DNA from 2 places in the Roseibium alexandrii DFL-11 genome. Region 1 is predicted to be linked to the other one. Evidence: predicted binding sites of a transcription regulator. Region 1 holds the regulator's gene; the other holds the start of a gene.

Region 1 (7,313 bases):
GAAACAAGTTGAACGGCAGCGGGGCGCACTGATACCGTTCGCAGTAGTCGCTAGGGTTTGAGAGAGGAATATAGACCGGCACATGGCGGTGTGCCCGGTTATTGCGTGGTCGCCGAGTATCTTCCGATCGCAACACCGACTTGTGTTGGCTCTCAGGTTTTGCCGCAAGCCTGGCCGCAAACCGTTTATGAAGCTCCTGCGCGATACGCGGGACCAGATCTTCGACCAGTACGTCCTCATGTGGCGTACGTGACCTTTTTGACCTGTGATCTTGCATTTACGGTCCTCCATCCCAGGAAAATCACAACATGCTGTTGTTACGCGAACAAGCTGTGGCAACTGCGTAAGTGTTTTTAGGTAGATCAGACCGGAGATGCGAGAGCGTGAGTTTTTCTGAGAGGCGTCATCTCCCCCCAGAAACAAGAAAAGCCCCGGATCTGTGATCCGGGGCTTTGGTCTGGTCAGTGCCTGAACCAATCAGCGGCGCTGATCGATCGGTACGTAGTCACGCTTGGAGGCACCTGTGTAGAGCTGACGCGGGCGGCCGATACGCTGGGACGGATCTTCCACCATTTCCTTCCACTGGGCGATCCAGCCGACGGTCCGCGCAAGCGCGAACAGCACGGTGAACATTGTGGTCGGGAATCCGAGCGCGCGCAGCGTGATGCCGGAGTAGAAGTCGATGTTCGGATAAAGCTTCTTCTCGACGAAATACGGATCGTTCAGGGCGATCTTTTCCAGTTCCATCGCAATGTCGAGGAGCGGATCGTCCTTGATGCCGAGTTCGCCGAGAACCTCGTGGCAGGTCTTCTGCATGATCTTGGCGCGCGGATCGTAGTTCTTGTAGACCCGGTGACCGAAGCCCATGAGACGGAACGGATCGTTCTTGTCTTTCGCGCGGGCAACAAACTCCGGAATGCGGTCAACAGAACCGATTTCGGAAAGCATGTTCAGCGCCGCTTCGTTGGCGCCGCCGTGTGCCGGGCCCCAGAGACAGGCAATGCCTGCTGCAATACATGCGAACGGGTTCGCACCGGAAGAACCGGCAAGACGCACGGTGGATGTGGAGGCGTTCTGCTCGTGATCGGCGTGCAAGATGAAGATACGATCCATGGCGCGCGCCAGAACCGGGTTTACCTTGTACTCTTCACACGGAACAGCAAAGCACATGTGCAGGAAGTTCGCTGCGTAGCCGAGATCGTTGCGCGGATAAACGAACGGCTGACCGACGTGGTACTTGTAGGCCATCGCAGCCATGGTCGGCAGTTTCGCGATCATGCGCAGGGATGCGACCATCCGCTGATGCGGATCGGAAATGTCGGTGCTGTCATGATAGAATGCTGACAGGGCGCCGACGGTGCCGCAGAGGATCGCCATCGGGTGGGCGTCGCGGCGGAAACCGGAATAGAACCGGTTCATCTGTTCGTGGATCATCGTATGATAGGTCACACGGGTGACGAAATCGTCTTTCTGCGTCTTGGTCGGCAGCTCGCCATAGAGCAGCAGATAGCAGGATTCCAGGAAGTCACCATGGTCGGCGAGCTGTTCGATCGGATACCCGCGATACAGCAGCGTGCCTTCGTCACCATCGATGTAGGTGATTTTGGATTCGCACGATGCGGTTGAGGTAAAGCCCGGGTCGTAGGTGAACATGCCCGTGTCCTTGTAAAGGGACGAGATGTTCACAACCGACGGTCCGATGGATCCGTCAAGGACGTCGAAATCGTGGTCGTTGCCACCGACGTTGAGCTTGGCGTTGTTGTCGGCCATTCAGAAAACCCCCTATTTGTTACCCTTGCACTGCCGAGCCACGGGCCTTGGATGCAAGACCCAAATGAGGCGGCCAGACTGTGCTGGAGGAATGGTCGCGTCTTGCCTAGCCCATTTGCCGCACTGCCGCAAGCAGCAGCGTATAACGCTTTGGTCAAAGACCTACATGTTGCGGTTTGCTTATGTTCCGGCGCACTGCAGCAATATGCGCCGGAACAATGGTCAATGCTGTGTCAGGCAGCCTGATCGGCAATCCGGGCCAGGGATTCGTCCCGGCCGAGCGCAATCAGAACGTCATAAATGCCAGGGGAAGTGCCCCGGCCGGTCAACGCAGCGCGCAGTGGCTGGGCGACTTTGCCGAGTTTCACATCCTTGTCTTCCGCATAGGCTTTGACAGCCGCCTCCAGCGGTTCCGCTTGCCAGTCAGCAACGCCAGAAAGCACGCCGTTCAGATCGCCCAGAACCGCCCGGGCGTCATCTGTGAGGATCTTGATCGCCTTCTCGTCATTTTCGAGAGGACGCTGGCGCCAAAGGTAGGACGCGCTGTCGGTCAGTTCGACAAGTGTCTTTGCGCGTTCCTTCAGGCCGGGAAGGGCCGTCAGAGCCGTCTGGGCATTGGCCGCGTCCGACATCCATTCCAAGACCGCCGCCCCATCGCCCGCATGGGCTAGATAGACCTTCCAATGCTCAAGCAGCTCAGCGTCGTCGGTTGCGCGCATGTAATGGCCATTGAGATTTTCCAGCTTCTTGAAATCGAAGCGCGCTGCCGACTGACCAACGGCATCCATGCCGAACCATTTGACCATGTCCTCAAGCGACATGATCTCTTCATCGCCATGGCTCCAGCCGAGGCGGGCGAGGTAGTTGCGCATGGCTTGCGGCAGATAGCCGAGGGCCCGGTAGGCTTCGGCGCCCGTCGCGCCATGGCGCTTGGAAAGTTTGGCACCGTCCGGTCCGTGGATCAGCGGAATATGCGCCATTTTCGGCACGTCCCAGCCGTTGGCATCAAAAATCAACGTCTGCCGGGCCGCGTTGGTAAGATGGTCGACGCCGCGGATGATATGCGTGATGCCCATGTCGTGATCGTCGACAACCACGGCCAGCATGTATGTCGGCGTGCCGTCGGAGCGCAGGAGGACAAAGTCATCAAGATCCTTGTTCGGGATCACCACACGGCCTTGAACCATGTCGTCCACGACAGTTTCACCGTCTTGCGGGGCTTTCAGCCGGATCACCGGATCAATGCCTTCGGGCGCTTCGGACGCATCCTTGTCGCGCCAGGTGCCGTCATAACGTGGCGGCCTGCCTTCTGCGCGCGCCTTTTCGCGCATCGCATCCACTTCTTCCGGCGTGGAATAACAGCGGTAGGCCGTGCCGTTTTCCAGCATCTGGTCAACAACTTCCTCGTGGCGTGCCACGCGGGAGAACTGGGAGATCGGTTCGCCGTCCCAATCAAGGCCCAGCCACGAAAGACCATCCATCAGCGCATCGACCGCTTCTTGTGTGGAGCGGGCCCGGTCTGTGTCTTCGATGCGCAGCAGCATCTTGCCGCCGTGATGCTTGGCGAACAGCCAGTTGAAGAGTGCGGTGCGGGCACCGCCAATATGAAGAAATCCGGTCGGGGATGGGGCGAAACGCGTGACGATATCTTGTGCCATGGTGCTTTTTGAAAGTCTCTGTCAGAATGAGGCGCGGATCTGCGCCTGACGGATAGTGGCGCGGTCTTAGCATAGGCAAGCCTGAGGCAAAATAGGCTTTGCTGCGATCGTCAAACCCGGCAGAAGGAGCGCGGGTGGTACGGGAGGTGAAACCAGACGCCGATGATGACAACCGGGGTGTCCCCGGCGCTCCCGTTAGTGACCTTTCAGTTTTATCGTCAAACATGGATAACAGCCGCAGGCCCACCGACGCATCGCCCTGGATCGCGTTTCTGAGAGCCCGGAGAGAACGCAAAGACCGGCCAATTGATCAGCGCGCCGGTTGGGCGGGAACGGCGGACGATTGGGAGCAGTTTTGGCAAAAGCAGGGTCTTCTGTGGACCGGATTTTCCTTCAGCGCCGGTATTTTTCTCTACAGCTTGTTGCCTGACGAGCCGAGTTGGCCGGTTCTTGGCGTGCTATTCGTTTTATCAGCTGGTTTCGCGGGCTCCCATGCCATCCGAATGGGCCTGCCGCGAATTTTGATCCTTTTGCTCGCCCTTTTGGCAGGGCTCAGCACTGCAACACTCCGAACAGCTGCAGTGGACGCGCCCCGGCTGGCGGAGCCGATGACAGTTCTGTTGCGCGGTGAAGTCTTGAAGGTGCAGGAAACCCGGTCCGGCAAGCGCGTTGTGGTCCGCCTCAGTGAAGTTGATGCCAGAGCCAATACCGACGCGCGGTTTGCAAACCGGGTCCGGTTGCGCATTCCGGCAGATGCGGGCATTGCACCCGGCGACTGGATCAAAGTCCGGGCCCGCTTGTTTCCGCCCATGGGCCCTGTGGTGCCGGGCGGATATGACTTTTCCTTCCGCGCCTATTTTGACGGCATTGGCGCAAGCGGCTTCAGTTACGGAGCTCCTGAGATCGTCCAGGGACCTGCGCCATCTCAGGTCCTTCTGCTCGTTCGCCATGTTAATGGGCTCCGCCAGCACCTGGCGGCGCGGATTTCGGCGCTTTTGCCGGAAGGCCCGGAAACTGCTCTTGCGGTAGCACTCTTGGTGGGGGACCGCGGCGGTATAGATGAAAAGACCGAAGAGAGCCTTCGGGCTGCGGGCCTTGCGCATATACTGGCGATTTCTGGCCTGCATATGGCGCTCTTTGCAGGCGGTGCTTATGCTGTGTGTCTTGGCACCTTGGCACTCATCCCGGGCCTTGCGCTGCGCTGGCCAATCCATAAGGTCTCAGCGGTTCTCGCCCTCGTCGCGGCAGCTTTTTATCTTCTGCTGTCCGGGGCATCGGTCGCTACCCAAAGATCCTTCATTATGATCGCGCTGGTCTTTTTGGGGATCATGACCGGACGCCGGGGATTGACGCTGCGATCGGTCGCAATCGCCGGCCTGTTTTTACTTCTGCTCGCGCCGGAACGCCTGTTTTATCCAGGTTTTCAGATGTCGTTTGCGGCCGTGATCGCACTGGTCGCCGTTTATGATCTGTGGCGGTCGCATCAAAAGAGACGCAGGATTTTCATCCCATCAGCAAACGGGCCCTTTTGGTTCTTGTCCGGTGCACTAAAATGGGCCACCGGTTTGTTCGTGACGGCACTCGTCGCCGGGATCGCAACCGGCATTGTCGGTGCGTACCATTTTTCCCGGATCGCGCCCTTCGGACTGGTTGGTAACATGCTGGGAATGCCGGTTTTTTCGATCATCGTAATGCCAATGGGCGTGGTCGCACTGGTCCTGATGCCGTTCGGTTTGGCGGCAATCCCACTCAAGATCATGAGCGCCGGTCTGGCGGTGCTGATTCGGATAGCCGAGTTCACAGAACAAATTGCGCCTGACTTTGGCCGGATGGGCAGTTTGACCGGCCTGTCTGCCGCTGTTTTGTTGGCAGGCTTTTTGGGTTTGCTGCTCGCTCCAGGCCGCTTCCGGATGATCTGTTTGGGTCTTGCGTCTATCGGAATTGCGCTTGCGATAATATCGCGCCCGCCAGATATTTACATTCCGGCAACCGGGCCTCAATTGGCCGCGCGGGATTTTGAGGGAAGTTTACAGATGTCCAGCGCGAGAAGTTCTTTTTCCGTAGAGACTTGGTTCGAAAGGGAAGGAGTGTCAGCTGAAGCGATTAAATCGCGCAAGATGAAAGATGATCAGCGCTCTTGTGACCCTTCAGGCTGTGTTGTCCGGGCGTTTGCAGCGCGGGGAGTAGTTGGTGTTGAGCACGTGCCGATCCACATCGCGCTGCCCAAAACCCGGGACGCCTTTTTTTATGACTGTCAAAAGGCCGATATGATCGTGACCGATATGGTCGCGCCAGAAGTATGCCGCGCAGCCGAAGTGTTCGACCGGGAAATCAGAAAGGCGCGCGGCGCTGTCTCCATCTGGCTGGAACAAGTCTGTCGAACAGGCTCCCCAACGAAGGGCCCGCTGGTCAAAAAGGGGGCGAGAATAGAAGCTGCGGTTCAAAGAAGAAGTGAGGCGCTAGCCCAAGTAATGCATCCGCAAACTACACCGGCACCGGCTAAAACTGCCAACGCAGTCGTTTGCCAAACCCAAATACAATCAGTCGAGTACGCAAAACCAGCGCCTCCGCGGCCGTGGCACAAGCAAGGAACGGTCACGCGCGCCAGCTTGCGCGCATCAGCTGATTAAACCACTCGGGACTACTTACAAAACCGAAGCAGCGGGCAACTCTTGAAGATGCCTGCCAGTATAGACGCCTCAGTACCGGCGGAATAGAGAAACAAGTTTACCTTGCACACGGACACGGCCCGGTCCGAAAATACGGGTCTCGTAGGCCGGATTGGCGGCCTCAAGCGCGATCGATGGGCCTTTCTTGCGCAGCCGCTTGAGCGTTGCTTCCTCGTCGTCCACAAGGGCCACGACGATGTCGCCGCTATCGGCGCTTTCCGTCCGGCGGATCAGGACGGTGTCCCCGTCCAAAATGCCAGCCTCGATCATCGAATCTCCGCGCACTTCCAGAGCGTAATGTTCCCCTTTGCCGAGAAGTTCTGGCGGGACGCTGATGGAGTGGCTGTGGGTCTGGATCGCCTCGATCGGAACACCGGCCGCAATCCGTCCCATGACCGGGATTTCCGTCGATGCTGCAACAGGTTCCGGCGCGGGTGCTGGAGCCGGTGCCGGTTTGCCGAGAGATCCTTCGATCACTTCTGGAGAGAAGCTGCCTCTTGGACGCGGCGCACCCAGACCCGGCGCGATCGAATCCGGCAAGCGGACAACTTCCATGGCGCGGGCTCTGTTGGGAAGCCGGCGTATGAAGCCACGTTCTTCCAGGGCTGTGATCAGCCGGTGGATGCCGGATTTGGAGCGGAGGTCCAAAGCATCTTTCATTTCATCGAAAGACGGCGGGACGCCGGTTTCCTTCAGTCTTTCGTGAATGAACATGAGCAGTTCGTACTGCTTACGCGTCAGCATACTGCGGTTCCTCGCCCTGAGTTTGGTTTTGTCTGAGAATCGCTCAGTACAAATCAAGAACATGCTACCTGTTCTCATTGTGTTCTGCAAGGGTAAACGTTCTCTTACTGTTCTGCTGTAGCTGTTAGAATTAAACGGCACGGGCAGCGGTTTGTCTGGCCGTAAATAAATGGCAGCAGAGTTCAAAGTGCGGTTTGTTTTCAAAAGGTTGAGTGATCATCGACTGCGGACCGTAGGGTCCGCAATATCGGCCAATGCAAATTAAACGTGGAACGTATTGAAAACAAATAGAGAATTTTCCTCGATGTTAGATGCTTCCGGTCCAGGAGTGTTCGACTGCGGACCTATTGCGGACCCTTTTTGTTTCGGTGTTTGATCGCCCGTGCAAAGTACGGGAGGTCATATCGGTCCACATTTCGAATGTAATCTTTGAATTCTTTGTTGGTCATGCGCCCGCTGTCCACAAATGCCT
Region 2 (7,313 bases), 1.4 Mb from region 1:
TCCGCGCATCGGCCATCTGTTCGACGGTCAGATGATGGCAGGCGTCTTCAGACGTCAGGCTCAACAACAGGTCATTCAACTCGCCGACCATCACGCGCATTTCATCACTGAGCGGCGTTTCAACGGCGATGGAAATGGCTGGCGCGGACGACATCCCGGTTGCTCCTGCTTATTCGACGACTTTCGGCACCATAAAGAAGCTGTCTTCAGAGGCCGGAGCGTTCTTGGTGATGTCGGCAGCCTTGTTGCCGTCTGTTACGCCATCTGCGCGCTTTTTCATGGTTGTTTCGACCACGGAGGTCATCGGCTCAACACCGTCGATGTTCACTTCGTCGAGCTGTTCGACAAAACCGAGGATGGCATTCAGTTCGCCGGTCATGCGGGTGGCTTCATCTTCGCTCACCTTGATGCGGGCAAGACGCGCAACGCGCTTTACCGTTGCAGTATCTACGGACATGTTTTTTCCTTTGACCGTTGGAAATCTGGTTTGGGATTTGATTACCGCCCCAGACGTTCGTTTTCCAATGAATGTCCTTGCTGAACGCATCAAAACATGAAATACGGTCCTGATGAGGACCGAATTATGAGTGATGGTTCAACACGCCGGGGGCGGAAAGACGAGCCCAGCCTGACCGGCCGGCTGCAATCCGCGATGATGAGGGCTCTGGCACATCAGGGGTACGAGCCGGTTCGTTTGGACAATCTCGCGAACACCGCGGGCACCAGCAAACAGGCAATTTATCGCCGCTGGTCCGGCAAACAGGATTATGCACTTGCCACGCTTCAAACTGCCCTGTTTCAGATCCCTGCCCCCACACCCGAGCGCACGAACGCCGCGCGGGACCTCTACCGTTTGATCGCCGGTTACCGGGCCGCCTTGCACAGTGATCTTGGCAAGGCCCTGCTGCAGGTGCGGGCTTTCCCGGAATTCCGATCATTAATCTTCGAATTTGAGGATGAGATCCGGTTTCACATCCGCCAATGTTTGATCGCAACACCGTTTGAGCAGGACCTTCAGGCGAAAACCACGCTGATCCTGGGGCTCATCTGGCAGGACCTGTTTGATCTGCATTTCGGACGCGGCGGGCTGGATGACACCGGATTGGAAAACGCGATCTATCTGCTTTTGGGGCTGACTGCCCCCCGATCATCTATGGAACTGTCGCAGCTCCCCGGATTGTGAGCCACAGCAAAAAACCAAGGTGTTCACAAATTCTGGCGGCGTGCTTTCGTCTCTGTGAACAAGGGTGATTGGTGTTTGGCAGCGGTCATGGCCATTCTCCAGACACCGGGCGCGAACATGTGCCTCAACTCAAAAACCTTCCGGAGTTCTCGATGCCGCTCTACACCTCGAAATCCGTGCTTCTTGGCCTCACAGCTCTTTTTTCCGTCACCGGCTTTGCCGTCTCGGCTGACGAAATCACCACCTTTACGAAGAACGGCGCCGCCATTGGGGGCACCGATCCGGTTGCCTATTTCACCCAAGGCAAGCCGGTCGCCGGTTCTGATGAGTACACGTTCCAATATGATGATGTGACCTGGAAGTTTTCGTCCGCTGAAAACCGGGACAAATTCGCCGCCGATCCGGTGAAATACGCGCCGCAATACGGCGGTTTCTGCGCTTTCGGCCTCAGCAAGGGCTTCAAGGTACCGGTCATTCCGGAGGCCTGGAAGATTGTTGATGGAAAGCTCTACCTCAACAACAGCATCGCCGTGCAAGATCGGTTTGAAGGCAACACCGAAGAGTATATCAATCACGCAGACCTGAACTGGGACATAGTGAAAGACACCAAGCCGGAAGATCTGAAAGAACCGATCATCCGGTAAACTCTGCTGCCAATTTCAAGAAATAGCCCGCCAATTCGGCGGGCTTTTTCTTATGCCACCTGACACGCCGTTTCCTGTGATGAAACAATGACGCCTTTAAAAACTGCCTGGGCGATGCTAAATGCTGAGTATTGAAGTCAGCATTTAAAGGTTTTTCATGGCCGCCCTGCCGAAACGCAAACCCCGCTTTTTAACCGTCAAGTCGGCCGTGTATTTAAGCCCGCACATGATCCGTGTGACCTTTGCCGGACCCGAACTGGAAGGATTTCCGCTTCATCAGGAAGGGGCGAATTGCAAGCTGGTGCTGCCGAGGGACGGTGAAAGCCGGGAAGACTTCGAAGCATATTTTGGTCCCGATGGACCTGAAGAGAAGGTCCACCCGGTCAGGACCTATACCGTGCGAGGCTATCGGCCGAACGGTCTGGAGCTCGACATCGATTTTGTCGCCCATGGCGACAACGGACCGGCAACCCGCTGGGCCCAATCCGCCAAACCCGGATCATTCCTCGGCTTCTTCGGGCCAAGTCAGAAGAAGATCAAGGAATTCTACGCTGATTGGTATCTGGTGGCCGCGGACCTCTCCGCCATGCCAGTTGCCGAAGCCGTTCTGGAGCAGATGCCACAGGACGCGAAAGGCGTTGCCCTCTTTGAAGTGCCGTCCAAAAACGATATCCGGGAGATTGTGGTCCCAAGAAACATCGAAATCCATTGGTTGATCCATGAGGATCCGCATGTAGTTTCCACCGCACAGCTCGACTTCATAAGGTCGATGGCGTGGCCGGGCGGCGTCGTGCAAACCTGCATTGCCGGGGAAAGCTCGGTCATCCGGTCGATCCGCGATCATCTGAACAATACCCGGCAGGTGCCGCGAAAAGAAACCTACATCTCGGGCTATTGGAAAATCGGCCTTGTCGAAGACGAGCACCAGAAAATGAAACGGGCGGAAGCCGCCTGACACCCCTTTCGATCTGGCAGGCTGCCGAGCGCGTAGTCTCTTCAGTTGATGGAGAGCTGCGATGGCCCGCTATTACGTGTCAGTGACCGGTTTGCGGCTGAAGACCTGGTTTCATGCCGTCCGCTTCTGGCGGCATGCGATCCCAAGTTTCAATCAGGCAAAAGCAGCTGACGGCAACATCTTGACCGATACACGGACCGTGCGCGGTGTCCACCACACCTTGACCGTCTGGACAAGTGAAACGGCGATGAAACGCTATCTCTATCGCGGGGCACACCGCCAGGCGATCAAGGCGTTTCCATCAATCGCAACTGGAACGACATGCGGCTACCACACTGATGACATTCCATCCTGGCAGGAAGCTCTTGAGTATTGGGAGCGCCATGGACGAGACTACGAGACGCCTATGACGGACAGCACGCGGAGCCCCTAATCCAACTTTGTTGCTTCAGCCAAGCTGGAACGCGGCAACAGCTAATCCCGTGGCCCGAGGTATTCAACACGCAAATCTTCCACAAAGCCGGATTCCTTGGCGGCAAGAAGTTCGATATTGAAAGCACGGGTGTTCCGGCTGCGCAGCGACAAGGCAAACCCGTATTTGTTGGGATCAAAGAGCGGCCCGACCACTTCCACATCCGCATTCGGATTCGTGTGGTCGTAGTACTCAAGTGTCGGCGCATCACCAACGAACGCGTCGATTTCACCATTATCCAAAGCCGCAACACCCTGATCCAGTTCATCAAAGACCATCACCGACCATCCCTGCTCGCGCGAGTAGTCTTCGCCGACACTGCCATCGAACACGCCAACGACCTTTCCGGGCAGGTCCGCAACACTCTGGATCTGATTATGCAGCGACAAGGTGGTCATAACGCTTGTGACGGAGGACGTAATGAACGCCATTACCGCAAGTCCACACACCAGCCAGATCGCCTGCCACACACGCCCAATCCAACCGAAGAGGTTCTTGCGCGATGGAGCCTTGCCGGATGTCACAACAGACATCACCGAATAAAAACTGTCCGCAAGCCCATCGGGCCACTTTTGCGAAAAAGACTTGTCGAATCGGCGGTCAAAAAGGGTCATCAGGAGCGTGGCAACCACAATGACAAACGCGAGCCAGCCATAGGCCTTCAGGAAACCCGCCTCTTGAAGTCCTTTAACCACTTCCCAGAAACTGGTTGAGCCTGCAGAGCCAACCATGATGCGCAGACCTGAATCGAACCAGGGCTGGGTAAAATCCATTTTCTCCAAGCGCGCCTTGGTGATGGTCAGATTTGAGATCGCAGCATCTGTTTGACCCTCCGCAGTCGCGTCGATCAAGGCCCGCACATTGGGGTAAGGCTCATACTGGTATTCAACACCAGCGGCCGCAGCGAGGTCTTCCCAAAGCTCGATCGCCATCCCGGTGTATCCGTCAGCCGTTTGCATCACGAAAGGCGGACTCACCCGAACGCCAACCTTCAGCGGCGCTTCGCCGGTTACGGCTCCCGACGCTTGACCGGCATCCTGCGCAATACCTGGCGATACAACCAGTATCATTGCACTGATCAGCGTTATGATCGGGAATACGGCACGCAAAAAGGCACTAAAATTCAAAAGCATGGTTCCCCCAGGGCAAAGGCACAAAGACATATGCGTCCAGACGATACAACCTAAAGGGTAAAACAGTCGCAAACGCCGGTGCGATGCCTTTGAAATCGAGAATTGTGGCTGCTGGGTCCCGTCCTCCACCGGGCTGGCGCGGTAGTGTCGCGGCTCACGAGAACTTTCCCCACCAAATCCGCCTCCCGCGTCTCGCCAGCGCCGCATTTGTTGCTATATTGTTCTCCAAGCGCTTTTAACCGGACCGATAAACCATGACCGACCCGGACGGGTATGACGATCCCTTTGACGATCCATTTCAACCCATCGGGACGCGGGCGGAAGCTCCACCTGTTGCGCCGCCACCTGGCGCGTCGTCATCTGGGGCGCCGCCTCCTGGAGGCGGCATTGCCGCTCGGGCCATGGCGGCACGCAGGGCGCCCGACTATCTGACCGGCCTCAATCCGGAACAACGTCTGGCGGTGGAAACGACCGAAGGACCGCTTTTGGTTCTGGCGGGTGCGGGAACCGGCAAAACCCGAGTCTTGACCACCCGGATCGCCCACATTCTGGCCTCCGGCTTGGCGCGTCCGCACGAAATGCTGGCCGTGACCTTCACCAACAAGGCTGCGCGCGAAATGAAAGAACGCATTGCCGTGTTTGTCGGCGGCAATGTGGAGGGCATGGCCTGGCTCGGCACGTTCCATTCGATCTGCGTGAAGATCCTGCGAAAACATGCCGAGCTGGTGGGTTTGAAATCCGGCTTTTCCATCCTCGACACGGACGATCAGATCCGTCTGATTAAACAGATCATTCAGGCCGAAGGGCTCGACGACAAGCGCTGGACCGCCCGCGCCTTTGCCACCATGTTGGACGGCTGGAAAAACCGGGCCTTGACGCCGGATCAGGTCCCTGAGGGCGAAGCACGGGCTTTTGCGAATGGCAAGGGCCGCAAGCTCTATCAGGAGTACCAGGACCGCCTGTCGATCCTGAACGCCGCCGACTTCGGCGATCTGCTGCTTCACGTCATCACACTGTTCAAGACACGTACTGATGTTTTGGCCGATTACCAGCGCCGCTTCCGCTACATGCTGGTGGACGAGTATCAGGACACCAACATTGCCCAGTATATGTGGCTGCGCCTTCTGGCCCAAGGCAATCCGAATGTCTGCTGCGTCGGCGATGACGACCAGTCGATCTATGGCTGGCGCGGCGCGGAAGTCGACAACATCCTGCGCTTTGAACACGACTTCAAGGGCGCGGAAGTGATCCGGCTGGAGCGCAATTACCGCTCCACCAGCCATATTCTGGCCGCTGCCTCTCATCTGATCTCGTTCAACGAAGGCCGGCTCGGCAAGACGCTTTTCACCGACTTTCACGAGCCGGATCATGACCTTGTGTCCGTTGCCTCCGTCTGGGATTCAGAAGAAGAAGCCCGCACCATCGGTGACGAAATCGAAGCGCTGCAGACCAAGGGCCATGCGCTCAACGAGATGGCCGTTCTGGTCCGCGCGTCTTTCCAGATGCGCGAGTTCGAGGATCGTTTTGTCACTCTCGGGCTGAACTACCGGGTTATCGGCGGTCCGCGCTTTTATGAGCGCATGGAAATCCGCGATGCCATGGCGTATTTCCGCTGTGTCATGCAGCCGGCGGATGATCTGGCATTTGAACGCATCGTCAACACGCCGAAACGCGGCCTTGGAGATGCCACGCTAAAGCTCGTGCATGAACTGGCGCGGGCCGAACGCATCCCCTTGATGCAAGCCGCCAGCCAGCTGATCGATTCTGAAGAACTGAAACCCAAGCCGCGCAATTCCCTGAAAACCGTGCTCGACAATTTCGAGCGCTGGCGGCGCCAGCTCGACAGCATGAAGCACACGGATCTCGCTGAGATCATTCTGGATGAAAGCGGCTACACGGAAATGTGGCGGCAAGACCGCTCGGCCGAAGCGCCCGGACGGCTCGACAACCTGAAAGAACTCATCCGCTCCATGGAAGAGTTTGAATCCATGGCCGGTTTTCTGGAACACATTTCCCTCGTCATGGACCGTGACAGCGCGGATGCACAGGACGCCGTCTCGATCATGACGCTGCACTCTGCCAAGGGCCTGGAGTTCGACACGGTCTTCCTGCCCGGCTGGGAAGAAGGCCTTTTCCCGCACCAGCGGGCACTGGATGAAAGCGGCCGGGCGGGCTTGGAAGAGGAACGCCGCCTCGCCTATGTCGGCGTCACCCGCGCCAAGAAACGGGCAAAGTTGTATTTTGCCTCCAACCGGCGCATTCACGGCCAATGGCAGTCGAGCATTCCGTCCAGGTTCCTCGATGAACTGCCGACTGAACACGTTGAAATCGCGGAAGCTTCGTCCAACTACGGCGGGTATGGCGGTGGCGGCTATGGTCCGTCGCGCTTCGACCGTCAGGATGCCTTTGAAACCGGCAGCTATTCGACGCCCGGCTGGCAACGCGCTCAACGCGCGCGCCAATCCTCGAACGGGTTTTCAGACGGCAGCGGGCGTGGCTATAAGTCCGCCCGGCAAAAACGCCAGGGCCCGCTGACCATTGAAGGGGAACTGGTTGCCAAGTCGGTCAGTGACACACCCTCGGAGTATTCGGTCGGCGAACGAGTGTTCCACATCAAGTTCGGCTATGGCGCGATCAAGTCGATCGAAGGCAACAAGCTGACCATCGATTTTGAAAAGGCCGGTCAGAAAAAAGTCATCGACAGCTTCGTCGAGCGACACTGATTTTAAGACATTGATATTTATAACAATATCAAACTGAACTGAGCAATATTTACGTTAGGTTAAGCATAAAATCGCTAGTGTGATCGGACAGTTAGACTGATCCGCATTTTGTTTCTGCGTAGCGGATACGGCAGGAGCACAACATGCGTTTAGGAAACAACAAGTCGGCCGTCAATCGCGCAGGTTTTCATGCAGCCACGCTG

Evidence for each region. Region 1 encodes LexA, which represses DNA repair genes until DNA is damaged. Its sites were predicted from a motif close to TGTTCNNNNTGTGTTCNG; they were not measured.
Region 2: the regulator LexA is predicted to act here: its motif matches at 4,596-4,613, upstream of SADFL11_RS00195 (ATP-dependent helicase).

Annotation. Positions count from the first base shown of each region.
Region 1 covers NZ_CM011002.1:1,489,714-1,497,026, reverse strand. The annotation lists gene gltA (citrate synthase) at 478-1,770, opposite strand; gene gltX (glutamate--tRNA ligase) at 2,004-3,428, opposite strand; gene SADFL11_RS06965 (ComEC/Rec2 family competence protein) at 3,563-6,058, shown strand; gene lexA (transcriptional repressor LexA) at 6,128-6,841, opposite strand; gene SADFL11_RS06955 (hypothetical protein) at 7,186-7,313, opposite strand, start outside.
Region 2 covers NZ_CM011002.1:49,373-56,685, reverse strand. The annotation lists gene SADFL11_RS00230 (GNAT family N-acetyltransferase) at 1-154, opposite strand, end outside; gene gatC (Asp-tRNA(Asn)/Glu-tRNA(Gln) amidotransferase subunit GatC) at 170-457, opposite strand; gene SADFL11_RS00220 (TetR/AcrR family transcriptional regulator) at 584-1,183, shown strand; gene SADFL11_RS00215 (YHS domain-containing (seleno)protein) at 1,336-1,827, shown strand; gene SADFL11_RS00210 (siderophore-interacting protein) at 1,985-2,782, shown strand; gene SADFL11_RS00205 (hypothetical protein) at 2,844-3,215, shown strand; gene SADFL11_RS00200 (transporter substrate-binding domain-containing protein) at 3,257-4,387, opposite strand; gene SADFL11_RS00195 (ATP-dependent helicase) at 4,642-7,110, shown strand; gene SADFL11_RS25375 (autotransporter family protein) at 7,254-7,313, shown strand, end outside.